Regions from separate parts of the Mycobacterium stomatepiae genome, predicted to be linked through region 1. Evidence: riboswitches for the same ligand, from Rfam matches in the RefSeq annotation. Region 1 holds a riboswitch; the other holds the start of a gene.
What was found. Region 1 has a riboswitch for magnesium ahead of G6N54_RS25600 (VWA domain-containing protein). Riboswitches for the same ligand answer to the same signal wherever they lie in the genome.
Positions count from the first base shown of each region.

Region 2: linked by a shared signal. The riboswitch ahead of G6N54_RS05565 (Rv1535 family protein) and the one ahead of G6N54_RS25600 (VWA domain-containing protein) in region 1 are both predicted to bind magnesium.

Region 1 covers NZ_AP022587.1:5,371,885-5,379,171, reverse strand. The annotation lists gene G6N54_RS25610 (MgtC/SapB family protein) at 1-353, opposite strand, end outside; gene G6N54_RS25605 (hypothetical protein) at 367-690, opposite strand; M-box (ykoK) riboswitch at 903-1,071, opposite strand; M-box (ykoK) riboswitch at 1,434-1,616, shown strand; partial or broken gene G6N54_RS25600 (VWA domain-containing protein) at 2,024-3,029, shown strand; gene G6N54_RS25595 (linalool dehydratase/isomerase domain-containing protein) at 3,289-4,518, opposite strand; gene G6N54_RS25590 (hypothetical protein) at 4,577-5,452, opposite strand; gene G6N54_RS25585 (GlxA family transcriptional regulator) at 5,952-6,950, shown strand; gene G6N54_RS25580 (haloalkane dehalogenase) at 7,008-7,287, shown strand, end outside.
Region 2 covers NZ_AP022587.1:1,161,423-1,168,709, forward strand. The annotation lists gene G6N54_RS05555 (class I SAM-dependent methyltransferase) at 1-141, shown strand, start outside; gene ileS (isoleucine--tRNA ligase) at 138-3,299, opposite strand; gene G6N54_RS05565 (Rv1535 family protein) at 3,584-3,823, opposite strand; M-box (ykoK) riboswitch at 4,096-4,265, opposite strand; gene G6N54_RS05570 (NAD(P)H-dependent flavin oxidoreductase) at 4,419-5,543, opposite strand; gene G6N54_RS05575 (carboxymuconolactone decarboxylase family protein) at 5,579-6,148, opposite strand; gene G6N54_RS05580 (NUDIX domain-containing protein) at 6,195-6,707, opposite strand; gene G6N54_RS05585 (non-ribosomal peptide synthetase) at 6,718-7,287, opposite strand, start outside.

The sequences.
Region 1 (7,287 bases):
CCGATCACCGCAGGGATTAACAGCCCCCCGCCGGCCAGCGCTCCCACCGCAGCGGCGGCCCACAAGGTGGCGGCGGTGTTCAGTCCCGAGATGGTGGCACCTTGTTTCATGATGACGCCAGCGCCGAGAAAGCCGATACCGGAAGCGACTTGGGCTGCGACGCGGGTGGGATCGGCGTTGACACCGGTAAACGCGTAGGCACCCATCACGACGAACAGCGTGGCGCCAAGACTGACCAGCGCTGCGGTGCGCAAACCGGCGTTGCGCGATCGCCACTGCCGTTCCAGCCCGATGGCCGCGCCCAGGCCAAGTCCTGCGGCGATCCGCACGGCGATGTCGATTGTGTCGATCATGTTGCACTCCTGGCTAGGCCGCAGTCTGGCCGACGACGTTGTTGAGTTGGACCAGGCTGTAGATGCCCACCGGGATACCCAGCGTTGCGCCACCGACGACGGCGCCGATGGCACTTGCCGATGCGGCGCCGACGACGCAGCCACCGGCTGCGCCCACACCCAGGCCGACCAGGCCGCCCAGCATCGCACCTACACCGACCGCGAATTCGAATCGGGTTGCGGCGATGGATAGTTCGGTCTGTAAGTCGGTCCGCGGGCAGGCAGCCGGTACAACCGTTAGTGGGGTTTGGCCGGCCAGGTAGCGCAGCGTGGTGGGCAGCGTCAATACGTTGGTCATGAGGGAACTCCTTTGCAGCACAGACGGATCCGGCTGCACCCCCCACTCAGCGGTACGTGAGGTGGCCGGATGGGCCTATCCGAGGACTGGGATACGGACCACTGTCACTTCCCATTTGGGCCCTCACCTCCTTCTAGCCACGCGGCATTCACCACGCCCGCAGGGTCGTACCTACTAGCACAGGTGAGAGAGCACACATCTCAGAGATGGTCTCCGCACCCCTCTCGTCAGAGCTTTGGCACTGCACGGCGTATCAGACTCGCTGAAGCCACTTGGGCTCAACCCTTAAGCCGGGAAGAGCTGTCCTGACCCGGGGCGTCTTTCGACGTTCGGGGTCAGTGGCCTGTATCCGTGCGGACGCCTCACCTATCGAGGTGCTGCGTGAACAAGCCTGGCACACATCAGCTCATCGGGTCAACCCGTGGCCGCTGCTGCGAAGCTGCATGCCGCGACATCGGAATCCGTTCAGTTCCCCCGTATTCCCGAAGGGGGGGGTGGTGTCCAGCCCGGCCCCCGGGCGTGCTCTGAGCGCAGGCCTCGCCGAGCGCACACCTGGCGGCATTCGAAGGTCCAGTCCCCTGCCGAGAACGGCGAGGGTTTGAGCCGGCCTCGGCGGCGGGTGCAATTTCGTCGGTGTCTAGTGAAGCCGTCGAGAACGTAGCTCAGATATCGAGTTGGTGTGAAGAAAGCGTAGAGATCTGCCAGTCGGCTTGACCGGGGCGAGCCCAGCATTGAGAATTGCGGTAGCACCTCGCTAGGTGAGGCGTCTGTACGGATATAGGCCACTGACCCCGAACGTCGAAAGACGCCCCGGGTCAGGACAGCTCTTCCCGGCTTAAGGGTTGAGCCCAAGTGGCTTCTGCGGCTGGGCTTTTCGGTCGCGAATACGACGTGCAGTGCCGAAGCTCTGACGAGAGGGGTGCGTGCTCAGCCGGTCGGGCTGGGCGCAATGCCTCGTGTGCTGTGAAGCGACGCCCGCGTGCGTCCCGGTTGCGAGGAGGTGGGGAACCACCATTGGATACGAGTAATAAACCGCCGTCTGCGGATTCGGTACTCTCCCCACTTCGCCGCGGGCCTATTTCGTCGTTCGGATCCTGAACGCCGTTCTCCATCAACCTGTTACGGTTGCGCTCCGTTGGAGTGCTAAACGGCGCAGATGGTTCTCTGGGGCCCCCGGCGCACCCTCGCCTCGGCAACCCTGGATCGTCCAGGCAGCCGACCACTGACCCGACGACCACGCCCGCGGAAAGGATCCACTGATGCATAGCGCCGCGCAGCAAACAGCGTTGTCGCTTGAAGCCGACAGTTACTGGCGCCGAACGGATTCCCGGAGATGACGGTGCCTATGCTCGGCCCATTGACGATGTCAGGTTTCGAGCACAAATGGTGGTTCTCGTTTGTGTTCGTCGTCGTCGGGTTGATCGGCCTGTACGTCCTGGCCCTAATCAGCCGACGACGTCGACTGATGCGATTTGCCAATATGGACATACTGGAGCGCGTGGCGCCCACGCGCTCGCGGCGATGGCGACACCTGCCGGCGATCCTGCTCGTGGTTGCCCTGTTGGCGTCGACGGTGGGGTTGGCCGGCCCGACCCATGCGGTGCAGATTCCGCGCAAGCGCGGTCGTCATGTTATTGATCCAGGTGTCGCCGGCGATGACCGCCACCGACATGGCACCGAGCAGGCTGGCCGTCGCCCAGCAAGTCGGTAAACAATTCACCGAACAGCTCTCTCCCGGAATCAATCTGGGGCTGATCGCCTTCTCGGGTAGTCCAGCGGTGTTGGTATCCCCGACAACCGACCACCGGGCCACCACGACTGCGATCGACAAGCTGCAAGTCTCTTATCGCACCGCTGTCGGCGACGCTATCTTCGCCGCACTGCAATCGATCGCCACTGTGGGCGCCGTGCTCGGCGGAGGTTCTGGGGCACCACCGGCACGGATCGTGCTGGAGTCGACCGGCCGGGAGAACCACCCGCCCGACCCTGATAATCCCCGAGGCGAATTCACCGCCGCGCGCGCCGCCCGCGATCAAGGTGTGCCGATCTCCACCATCGCTTTTGGAACCTCCGACGGAACAATCGAGTTGGACGGTGCGCACGTGTCGGTGCCAGTCGAAGACGACGCCCTCAAACGCGTCGCCGAATTATCGGGCGGACACGCATTCCATGTCGACAACACTGCCGAACTCAAGACCGTCTACGCCAGCATTCAGCGGCAGATCGGCTACGAGACCATCCGAGGAGACAACAGCACGAGTTGGTTTCGGCTGGGGGTGCTGCTCCTCGTTTGCGCCGCACTGGCCGGTCTCCTCATTAACCGGACGCTGCCGAATTGATATGCACAGCGCGGATAATCACTACCGATTCAGAAGCGAAGGGTGGTCGGCTTCTCGACCCCGATGTGGCGAGTGTGCATCCTGGACGGAATACGACGTAGGCCTTAGGCGTATCGCGCCTGCCCGTTGGGCCGGCGCCGCAGCAGCAATGCCGGACGGAAGGGCGCAATGGGTGTCGCGGTACGCCGACTTGCCACTACTTATGAAGCTTGCGCCGTTTGCGGAATGACACCGCCGCGATCTCTGTGCCCGACGTCCTTTATCCGGTCGGGCGGACGGCGATCACGGTGCGGCCGGCCAAATCGACGGTGAATTGCGCACATCCCAGATCGTCAGCCATAATCGGACCGCCTAACGCCCCGTGGACCTGGTAGCACCCTCCGGGCCGCAGTCGATCAACACGCAGCCCGACACGCTGACTATTTCGGCCGGGATGAACGACCACATCGAGCCCGTGGCCATCCGATACAGCCTTCGCCACAAGGACTTCCGGATGAGGGACGTCGACAAGCCGAGGCCCGGTCGCCCACTGCACGGGACGCGGCTTAGTCAGCATGTCATTGAAAGCACCGGAATGACCCATCCCGCCGAAGGCCAGCATCCCTTTGGCGTGCACAGAGGCATCCTCGAAACGAGCGACTCCCGGGTTGGCGGGGTCCTCGGTGAATCGCAACTGTTCGGTCGCCTCCTCCCAAATCTCCGCGTGCCACCGATTGTCGCCAACGGCATAGGCCAGATGCATTGCAGACGCCAGTGTTTCAGCGTTGGTCTTAGCGCCCGATGCCCAGTCAGGCATTTCTTGGCCAGCTGACGCCGGCTGGCGGTAAAGCCCGGTCTGCAACCATTCTCGCTTGAGGACTTGCCAAGCACGCCATGCCAGATCGGGCTGCAGCGGTGCGATAAACGCTGCGACACCAGCCGTGGAACCCGGCCCTGACATGACCCTGCGTACCGACAAGCCGATACCCGAGATCATGAAGGCTGCTAGATCATTAGCCCCCAAGGTGTATTCGGCGGCTAGCACCTCGTCGACCCTGCGTGCGATGTCAGTCCCGAAGCTTGTCCCGTTCACGGTATCCATGATCGCGATCCCAGCCACCGTCACCGTATTGCAGTAAGGAAAGACATACCCGCGCCGCCGCCCTGGGCCGAGAACCGGTTCGCACGGCCACAAGAACAGATCCTGATCGAAGTTGCGGATTGTTATCGCGTTGATCTTTTGATGGTCGAACGCGAAGCGTTGACGCTGCGACCACTCGAAGACCAGCGACTCTGCATCGTCGAATCGCCTGTCACCAGTGGCCTTTCGGTACATAGCGAGCTGGAGGTTCAAGTAACCGGAGAACATGATGTTCTGCGGTACGTCAATTGGATCGGCACGCCTCTTCACGAAATCCCAGTTACCCAGCAGATTCTGCCGATACCAATAGCCCCAGACCGCCTTGTGCTGCGCTCGATCGAACAGCGCCAGCTGCGCGTCGGTGAGCACACGGTATAAGCCGGAGCGTGCGCATAATTGAACATCGCAAGCGCCCAGCCGAGCGCGTTCACCTGATAGCGGTATTGCTGTAGTGGACCTTGGGCTTCGTCGTCGAAGCTTGCCCACTCGTCGGCCTGCTGATGGCGACGCCGAGAAGATAACGCAACAGCTGCAAGTGTTGGACGTTTGCTTCAGTAACCCGAGCTGTTGCTGAAGAGCATTGCAGGTCAACAGGATTCGTCTTAGCAGGCTCAGCACCGCGCTGTTGATCGAGATATTCCAACCGTCGGGTCCCTACCCGCAGTGCCGAGCGACGCGCGAGCCGAGCACGCGTATACAGCACAGCCGTCATGCCCACCGCCATGACCAAGGCCGCCCACGGTATCCAGGTCAGCGGTCCAGCACAACCTCCGTGACCGGCAGTCAGGAGGGCACCAGCGATCGCTGATGTCACGATGATCGCGACCAGGGTAACGCTGTCCGCCCGGGCGATCAGGCGAATCCCGACTGCCCAGCCGCAGGCAACCAGCACGCCGAGGAATCCTGCGCAGTGGCCAGCCACTACGACCACGTACGGCGCGCTCACGCAGCCCACCACCAGCAGGGCCGACACCACGACGAGGACCAAGCCCGCCGCCCTGTGCCGCTTGACCATCCACGCCACCGCGGCCACCTCAACAGCGATGAGAATCGCGTGACCGATCACCATGCCCACGCCAACGGGGTGGTGTGCTGGCGGCACTGCATAAAGTAGGCCCGAACCGGGCACGATAAGTCCGGCGCCGAATGCCCGCCACGGGCCGCTCATCCCCAGCACGGCCGGTACCGAGGCCGCCAGAACCCAAAAGGTGAGCAAGCCCGCAAGCGCCCTGCGCTGCCACCGTCTGGCGAGCTCGCTCGGGGAGTTCACCAACCGCTCGGGAACGGGCGCCGTTTCGGCCATCCCCGCGGACTGTCGCATCACCGGACGCCAACGGCGCCGGCGAACTGATCGAACACGAGTTGGCGCGACGTCGTCGGTTCGGTTAATTCGGCGCGGATGGGCGGCCTGCGTTTAGGTCGAAGAGCCGCATAGAGCCGCGCCCCGTGCGGACCGAACAGAGCTAGCCCTCCCAGAACGAAGCAACAAAGCATGATCGTCGGCCCGCTTCCTCGACAGTCGCGTCATCAGTGCCGCCAGGGCTCACCCGCAAGGTCTGCGCAACGGCGGCTTTGTCGGTTGCCTGACAGTCATGGAGTGACTGGAGTTTCCCCTTGCAAGCCCAGCCTCTCCGGAAGCCCGTTCGTCCGCAATGACGCATCTATGTCAAATACGGACATTGTCGCGCGATGATCGTCGACGCCCACGCGGGACGGCAGACGTTGCGACACATCCGTGGGATGTCTGTATCTGACAATACTTGGTCATTGCAGACTTCGGCGGGACCGTTGAGGCTGGAACCATGCACACCAAGCCCACCCATCTGGTGGCGGTCACAGTCTTTCCGGGGATTGACGCCGTCGACGTCGCCGGCCCTGCGGAAGTCTTCGCGATGGCCAACATCGCCCTGCCCGACACCGCGGCCCGCTACGAGGTTCGTGTGGTGGCCGCGCACCGCGACGACGTGCGGGCGTCATCTGGCCTACGACTTGGGGTCGACCAAACATTTGCCGAGTTGCAAGAACGGCCCGACACCATCCTGGTTACCGGACGCGTCGATGTCGGCGGTGACAAAACCCCCGCTGCGGTACTCGACGACGAGGTATGCGATTGGCTCCGCGAACACGGCCCGCAAGCCGGTCGTGTGGCAGCTGTGTGCGCCGGGGCCCACATCGCGGCGGCGGCTGGCCTTCTCGATGGGCACCGCGCGACCACCCATTGGGGCACCGCGGACCAATTGGCCACTGACCACCCGTTGATCGAGGTTGATCCCGACCCGATCTTCATTCGCTCGGGCCGAATCTGGACCAGCGCGGGGATTACGGCATCGATGGATCTAGCCCCCGCCCTGGTGGGCGACGACCACGGTGACGACATCGCATTGCGTGTCGCGCAACTGATGGTGATGTTCGTGCAACGACCCGGCGGGCAAAGCCAATTCAGTGCTGCACTGTCAGTGCCTGCGAGTAGCCGCTCGGACATCTCCGAGCTGCGTCGATGGATCGCGGCCCATCTCACCGACGACCTGTCGGTTGCCGCACTGGCACGCCGCCTCGCAGTCACCCCACGCCATCTGGCGCGACTCTTTCACGCCGAGGTCGGCCTGACTCCTGGTGAGTTCGTCGAGCGGCTGCGGGTGGAGTACGCCCGTCGACTCCTCGAGCGCACCGAACTGACATCGGAGCGCGTCGCTGCCGAAAGCGGCTTGGGATCAGTCGAAACCCTGCACCGAGTGTTTCGAGCTCGGCTGGGCACTACGCCCCGTGAGTACCGCCACCGGTTCGCTGCATCCCCTCGCTAGCCCCACTCAGTCCCGCGCCGCGGGCATCGGCCATCACCCCGAACGAAAGGCATTGCTGTGCAACAAATATTCGTCGAGATGTACAACTACAAGCAGTCGTGGATCGATCTGCCGCCTGCGCAGCGGGAAGCGTTTGCCGGCACTCTCGCCGGGGCTCTGGGTGCGCTGCAAGCCCAAGGTGTGGAGATTGTGGCCTACGCAGTCAACGACCCCGCCACCGACCACCGCGCGCCCTACGACTTCTTCTGTGTCTACCGCGTGCCGGAGGTAGGACTGCAGCGCAACTTCGAGGCGGGTATCGCGGCCTCGGGCTGGTACGACTACTTCGAACAAGTCA
Region 2 (7,287 bases), 2.0 Mb from region 1:
GCCACCACCGGCCAACTCACCCTGCTCGGGCCGGCTGAGGTGGCAACCGTGGGCGAAGCCGTGGGAGCCGTCATCGACTCGGTCGGCGGCGACTTCACCATGCAATACGTCACCCTGGCGGCCGCCGCGACGCTCGCCTAGGCCTTGGCGATCTCGACCCGCACGCCGTCGCCGATCTCCGCCGCGTCGCCGGGATCGCCGAACTCGAAGCTGGTGGCCAGGATTTCACCGGCGATCAGGTCGCGATGCGTCTTGGCCCAGTCGGCCCGTTCGGCGGGCACCGACATCACCACGCGGATGCGGTCGGAGACGTCCAGCCCGGTCGACTTGCGCAGCTCCTGCAGCTCGCGGATCCGGTCCTTGGCCCAGCCTTCGGCCTCCAGCTCCGGGGTCACCGTGCCGTCCAGCACGACCAGACCGGCTCCTCCGGGCAGCGCCGCGGTGAACTCCGGATCGGCGGCCACCAGTCGCGAGCTGTACTCCTCGGGCTGCAGCACCGCGGGGCCGGCCGTCAGCGTGCCGTCGGGATTGACGACGCCGTCGCCGGCCTTGACCGCTTTGATGGCGGCTTGCACGTCCTTGCCCAGCCGCGGCCCGGCGACCCGCGCGTTGACGGTGAGCTCGAAGCGGCCGTAGGTGTCGATCGCGTCGGTCAGCTCCACGCTCTTGACGTTGAGCTCGTCGGCGATCAAGTCGGTGAACGGCACCAGCAGCTGTGGATCCTCCACTGCGACAGTCAGTTTCGGCAGGGGCAGCCGCACCCGTAGCTTCTTGGCTTTCCGCAATGACGACGCGGCCGAACACACCTCGCGAACCTGGTCCATCGCGGCGACCAGACCGGCGTCCGCCGGCAGCCCGTCGGCTCGCGGCCAGTCGGTCAGGTGCACCGAACGTCCGCCGGTAAGACCGCGCCAGATGATCTCGGTGTCCAAAGGAAGCAGCGGGGCGGCCAGTCGCGAAACGACCTCCAGCACGGTGTGCAGCGTGTCGATGGCGTCGGGGTCTTCCGCCCAGAATCGCGAACGTGACCGTCGCACATACCAATTCGTCAGCGCCTCGGTGAACTGACGTAGCTGTTCGCAGGCCCCGGAGATGTCACAGACGTCCAGCGAGCCGGTCAGCTCGTCGCGCAGCACCGCCAGCTTGGCCAGGATGTAGCGGTCCAGCACGTTAGCCGAATTAGTGCGCCAGGTACCGACTTTCGGCGCGTAGAGGGCCAGGAAGCTATAGGCATTCCACAGCGGCAGCAGCACCTGACGCACGCCGTCGCGGATGCCCTGCTCGGTGACGATCAGGTTGCCGCCGCGCAGGATCGGCGAGGCCATCAGGAACCAGCGCATCGCGTCGGAACCGTCGCGGTCGAAAACCTCGCTGACGTCCGGGTAGTTGCGCAGCGACTTGCTCATCTTCTGACCGTCGGAACCCAGCACGATCCCGTGTGCCACACAGGTTTTGAACGCGGGCCGGTCGAACAGAGCGGTGGCAAGCACATGCAGCGTGTAGAACCAGCCCCGGGTCTGCCCGATGTATTCCACGATGAAGTCGCCCGGATAGTGGGTGTCGAACCAGTCCGCATTCTCGAATGGATAGTGCACCTGGGCATACGGCATCGAGCCCGAGTCGAACCACACGTCGAGCACGTCGGGGATGCGCCGCATCGTGCTGGCGCCGGTGGGGTCGTCCGGGTTGGGCCGGGTGAGCTCGTCGATGTAGGGCCGGTGCAAATTGGTGGGCCGCACCCCGAAATCGCGCTCCAGCTCGTCGAGGCTGCCGTAGACGTCGATCCGCGGGTACGCCGGGTCGTCGGATTTCCACACCGGAATCGGGCTGCCCCAGTAGCGATTTCGCGAGATCGACCAGTCTCGGGCGCCCTGCAGCCACTTACCGAATTGGCCGTGCTTGACGTGTTCGGGGTACCAGGTGATCTGCTGGTTCAATTCGACCATGCGATCCCGAAATTCGGTGACCGTGACGAACCATGACGAAACCGCCCGATAGATCAGCGGATTGCGGCATCGCCAGCAATGCGGGTAGGGGTGCTCGTAGGTTTCGTGGCGGATCAGTACCGCTCCGTTGCCAGCTGCGGGCCCACTGCCATTCTTCAGGTCGCGGATGATATGCGGGTTGGCGTCGAAGACGTGCTGACCCTTATAGTCCGGGACGGTGGCGTCGAAGCGGCCCTTGGAGTCGACCGGGGTGACCGGCACGATGCCCACCTTGTCGGTGGTCGCCATGTCGTCCTCACCGTAGGCCGGCGCCATGTGCACGATCCCGGTGCCGTCCTCGGTGGTGACGAAGTCACCCGGCAACACCTGGAACGCATTGGCTCGCCCCGGTTCTGGGTCCATGAAGTACGGGAACGGCGGCAGGTAGCGGGTCCCCAACAGGTCCGTGCCCGCATAGCTGCCGAGCACCTCGGGCGCCTGGCCATCCTGGAGGCCGAGTTCTTTTGCGTAGGCGCCCAGCCGCGCCTCGGCGAGCACGAAGCGCCGATCTCCGACCTCGACCTCGACCTCGACCTCGACGTAGGTCACGTCCGGGTTGACGGCAACGGCCAGGTTGGACGGCAGGGTCCACGGCGTCGTCGTCCACACCAGCAGATAGGCGCCGTCCAGCTCGCCCCCGACGACCTTGAAGCCGACCGTCAAGGCCGGGTCCTGCCGACTCTGATAGACGTCGTCGTCCATCCGCAATTCGTGGTTGGACAACGGGGTTTCGTCGCGCCAGCAGTACGGCAACACCCGGTAGCCTTCGTAGGCCAGGCCCTTGTCCCACAGCCGTTTGAACGCCCAGATCACCGACTCCATGTAGGGCAGGTCCAACGTCTTGTAGTCATTGTCGAAATCGACCCAGCGGGCCTGGCGGGTGACATAGGCCTGCCACTCGTCGGTGTAGCGCAGCACCGATTCTCGGCAGGCCTCGTTGAACGCCGCGATGCCCATGTCGTCGATCTGGGACTTGTCGGTGATGCCGAGTTGGCGTTCGACTTCGAGCTCGGCGGGCAGCCCGTGGGTGTCCCAGCCGAATCGGCGGTCCACCTTGTACCCGCGCATCGTGCGATACCGCGGGACAATATCTTTCACGTAGCCGGTGAGCAGGTGCCCGTAGTGCGGCAGCCCATTGGCGAAGGGTGGCCCGTCGTAGAACACGTACTCTTCGGCGCCGTCGCGGTGCGCGATGCTGGCCCGGAAGGTGTCGTCACGAGTCCAGTAGTCGAGGACCTCGAGTTCCAGCGCCGGGAAGTCGGGGGCTCCCCCGGCCAGCTTCGGATAAGCCCTGGCGTCAACGTTTTCGGTCACGGTGCGCGTCGCCTCCTGCGTGCCTACGGTCAGGCCGGGGACGAGGTCGCGCAACCTGCGCGAGCACCGCGGTACCACCCCGCTTGCCGCGCTTACGCGTGGCCGCTCGATTCGGGCTATGACGGGCCTAACCGTTCGGGTCTACTGGGCCGTGCGGGCTGTTCTTCCGAAGGCTCCCCGGTGATTGCCGGATCGACGCCGCTCGACTCTACCGCGAGACTGCAACTGCCTGCCCAAACACCGAGTGAGAACCCCGGCAGATGCAGTTTCGCGGTAGGCCAACCTCATGCCCGAACTTCGAGCACACCAACGCGCCACAGCGCGGCGTAGACGTGCCGGACCGGGATGCTCAGCAGCCGGGCCGCGCCGTCCACCAGCGGGTCGCCGGCGCCGAAGTGCCGGGCCTGGACCTGACGGGTCACCTTCTTGGCAGCGGGCGCCTGCGCCGGGGTGGTGTCGCGCACGACGCGCAGGTTGCGGACGGGCGCTACGGCAACTACTTCGTCGAAGAGTACTGCGGTCATGATCGTCTCCTAACGGAATTGCAAACGGGTGCTGACTGGACTGATGTGTCCCGACCCATCACGGTTCCGATCCGAGAACGCTTGAGCGGTAAGTTGATTCGTTAGCTCAAGGCGACGGACCGAGGGTCGGATCGGGACGGAACGTGTCCGGGATATCCATCCGGACTGCCACTGGAACTCATGCGTCCCTCACCTCCTCTACGGCCACGGCGCGTGCGGCTACCCGCGCCTGTTTGCGCGCACAGAGCTCAGAATCCGGCGACCGCCGGAAATCCGCACCCCGCTCGTCAGAGCTTTGGCACCGCACGACCTGTCCGGAACTCCGGAAGCCACTTTGGCTCAACCCTTAAGCCGGGAGGAGCTGTCCTGACCCGGGGCGTCTTTCGACGTTCGGGGTCAGTGGCCTGTGTTCGTGCAGCCGCCTCACCTAACGAGGTGCTTCGATAATACTCCACGACTGCCCCAACCCGGTCAATGCCATCTGGCCCGTGCTGCCAAAGTTCTGGGCGTCCTCACAGCTTTTTGTCAGGTCGTGCGCCGCTGAGCTGCACCAATACGGAGCCTGAGTGGCGCGGCTCACCCGCGGCCCCGTGGCTCAGTCGTCGGTCAAGCTCTCCAGCCGTCCGATGGTTTCGGCGAACTCCTCGATCATGTCGAGCATCACCGAACGGGTCGGCCGGACCTTGTCGAGCGAACCGACCACCTGGCCGACGAAATAGGTTGCCAGTTCGCGCGCTTTGGCCCCAGGATGGGCGGCCGCCTGGTTGATGCGCACCTGCGGTTCGGTGACCAGGGTGGTTTGCAGCGGCATGCCGAGCGGGGCCGGGTTTTCCGGCCGCTCCCATTCCTCGGTCCAGGCCGTCCGAAGCATCCGCGCGGGCTTGCCCGTCATCGACCGCGATCGCACGGTGTCCGACGAACTGGCGGCCAGGAACTTCTCCTTGACCACCGGGTCGGTCTCGGCCTCCTCGGTGGTCAGCCAGACCGAGCCGCACCACACGCCCTCGGCGCCCAGGGCCAGGGCGGCCGCGATCTGGCGGCCGCGGGCGATCCCACCCGCCGCCAGCACCGGGACCGGCGCGACGGCATCGACGACTTCGGGAACCAGCACCATGGTCGCCACCTCGCCGGTGTGGCCGCCCGCTTCGGTGCCTTGCGCGACGATCAGGTCGACGCCGGCCGCGGCGTGCCGGCGTGCGTGCGCGGTGGTGCCGGCCAGTGCGGCGACCAGCACGTCGTGGCCGTGTGCGCGTTCGACGAGGTCGGCCGGCGGCGGGCCGAGCGCGCTGGCGATCAGCCGAATGTCATGTGCGAAGGCCACTTCCAAGAGTGGCTCGTAACCCTTTGGCGAGATGTTGAGGCCGCCGCCGGACGCGCGCGGCGGTTCGGCAGGCGCCGTGATGCCGTAGCGGCCCAGCAGCTCTTCGACGAACGCGCGGTGCTCCTCGGGAAGTAACTCCCTGACTTGCTTCGCCTCGATTCCGCCTTGCTCGGCGCCGACGTATTTGGGCGGCAGGAGCAAGTCGACCCCGTAAGGCTTGCCGCCGGTCTGCTCCTCGATCCAGGTCAGCTCGCTCTGTAGCCGTTGCGGGCTGTGTGCGACCGCACCCAGGACGCCGAAACCGCCCGCGTTGGTGACCGCGGCGACGACGTCGCGACAGTGGCTGAACGCGCATATCGGGAACTCCACACCGAGCAGCTCGGCGACTCTGGTTCGCATTCCTCGACGCTAGGAGTTATTGCCGGGCATGGCAATCAACTCGCGGGTGAGCGCCCGTCGGGCGGCCAGCCGCCCACGCCCTCCTCCAGCGGGACGTCCAGGCTTTTCAGTATCGACGAGACCATCAGCCACGCGCTGATCGCGGCGACAAGCTCCACGAGAGTCGTTTTGTCGCCGCGTAATTCGCGCTCGCATGCCGCCCAGCTCTCGGCACTGACCGTACCGTCGCGCACCACGTCGTCGGTGGCCGCCAGCACCGCGCGCTCGGTAGGCCCGAATGCGTCGTACCCTTGCCAATCGCGCACACCGAGCAGGTCGTCGGTCGTCACGCCCAACCGGGTGGCGACGCGCCAGTGTTGCGTCCACTCGTATTCGCACGCGGTGAGCCAACCGACCCGCATGATCACCAGCTCTCGTAGCCGGGCGTCGAGCGAACCGTGCCACAGCATGGTCGCCAGCAGGTCGTTGACCGCGCGCGCCAGCTGCGGATGGTTCAGCAACACCTGGAAGATGCTGAGCTCGGCCATGTAGTCGGGGACGGCGGCCTCGTCGGCGGCGGCCTTGGCCTCGCCGAGCGGCAGTCCGGGGACGCGGGCTGTTGTCATCGTCTGAGCACTCCGGTATACTGGCGCCACGTCTTCGTGTTCATGGCTAATCGTAGTCAGCCGTCGACTTTTCCAAGGTATCGCGCGCAATCTGAATCACCGCGGCCGCGACCGGCGCGATCCGGGTGTCCTCGACCCGCAGAAAAGCCGCACCCGCCAAGTCGTCACCATTGCCATCAGTGCGGACGCTGCCACAGACGCCGATCACATAGAAATGCCGCCGCGATCGCCACGCCTCGCCCCGGGTGCGCTCGAAGAAGTGCTCTTCGAATTGACAGATGGGCCGGGGCGCGGATGTCAGCGACAACCCGGTCTCTTCGCACAGTTCGCGCTCCAGCGCCGCGACGAACGACTCCCCCTCGTCCACGCCTCCGCCCGGCAAGTCCCAAAACCCATCGCCTGCTTGCTCTTTGGTAAGCAGGACCTCGTTGTCACGAAATGCGACCCCGTATGCCGAGGTGCGGTCGATGAGCTCGGCCGCGGGCGCCAGATGCACCGCGCCCGCCAGGTCACGACATAAAACGCGTTCGGTTCCCGGACGGGAAGGAAACTGCGTCACGAGCGCACGACTAGAGCAGTCCCACCAGCTGCAGGTCGGTGACGTACTTGATGATCACCGATGCCGAGATCTGCGGGATGTCGTTGTCAGCACCGATCTTCGCTTCCTGCACCGCAGCACGGAAACGGTCGGTCGGCGCGAACGACCCGCGCGTCGGCTCGAGCGGCTGGATCTGCTCGGGGTTGTGCAGCATCAGCTGCAGCATCTGCAGCACGGAGTGCTGCCGCTGCCGATCCGGCAGAGCGCGCAGGCCGATCTCGAATTGCCGCACCCACTCCGCGAAGTCGTCGATGCGCTGGATCGGATAGCCGGCCTCGATCAACCAGTCGACACAGGTGTCGACTCCGATGCCGTCGTCGTGCGGGTTCATCACGTGGTAGGTCTCGAACCCGTCGACCACTTGGGCCCCGAGGGTGGCGATCGCCTCGGCGACGAACTCGACTGGCAGCGCGTCGTAATGCGTCCGCTGCCGATTGCCGTTCTCGTCGCGCTTGTAGAACGAAGCGGGCGCGACGCCGGTGGCCACCAGGCTCAGGATCATCCGGGTGACGACGTCGGTCATGTTGAACTGGCCCGCGTA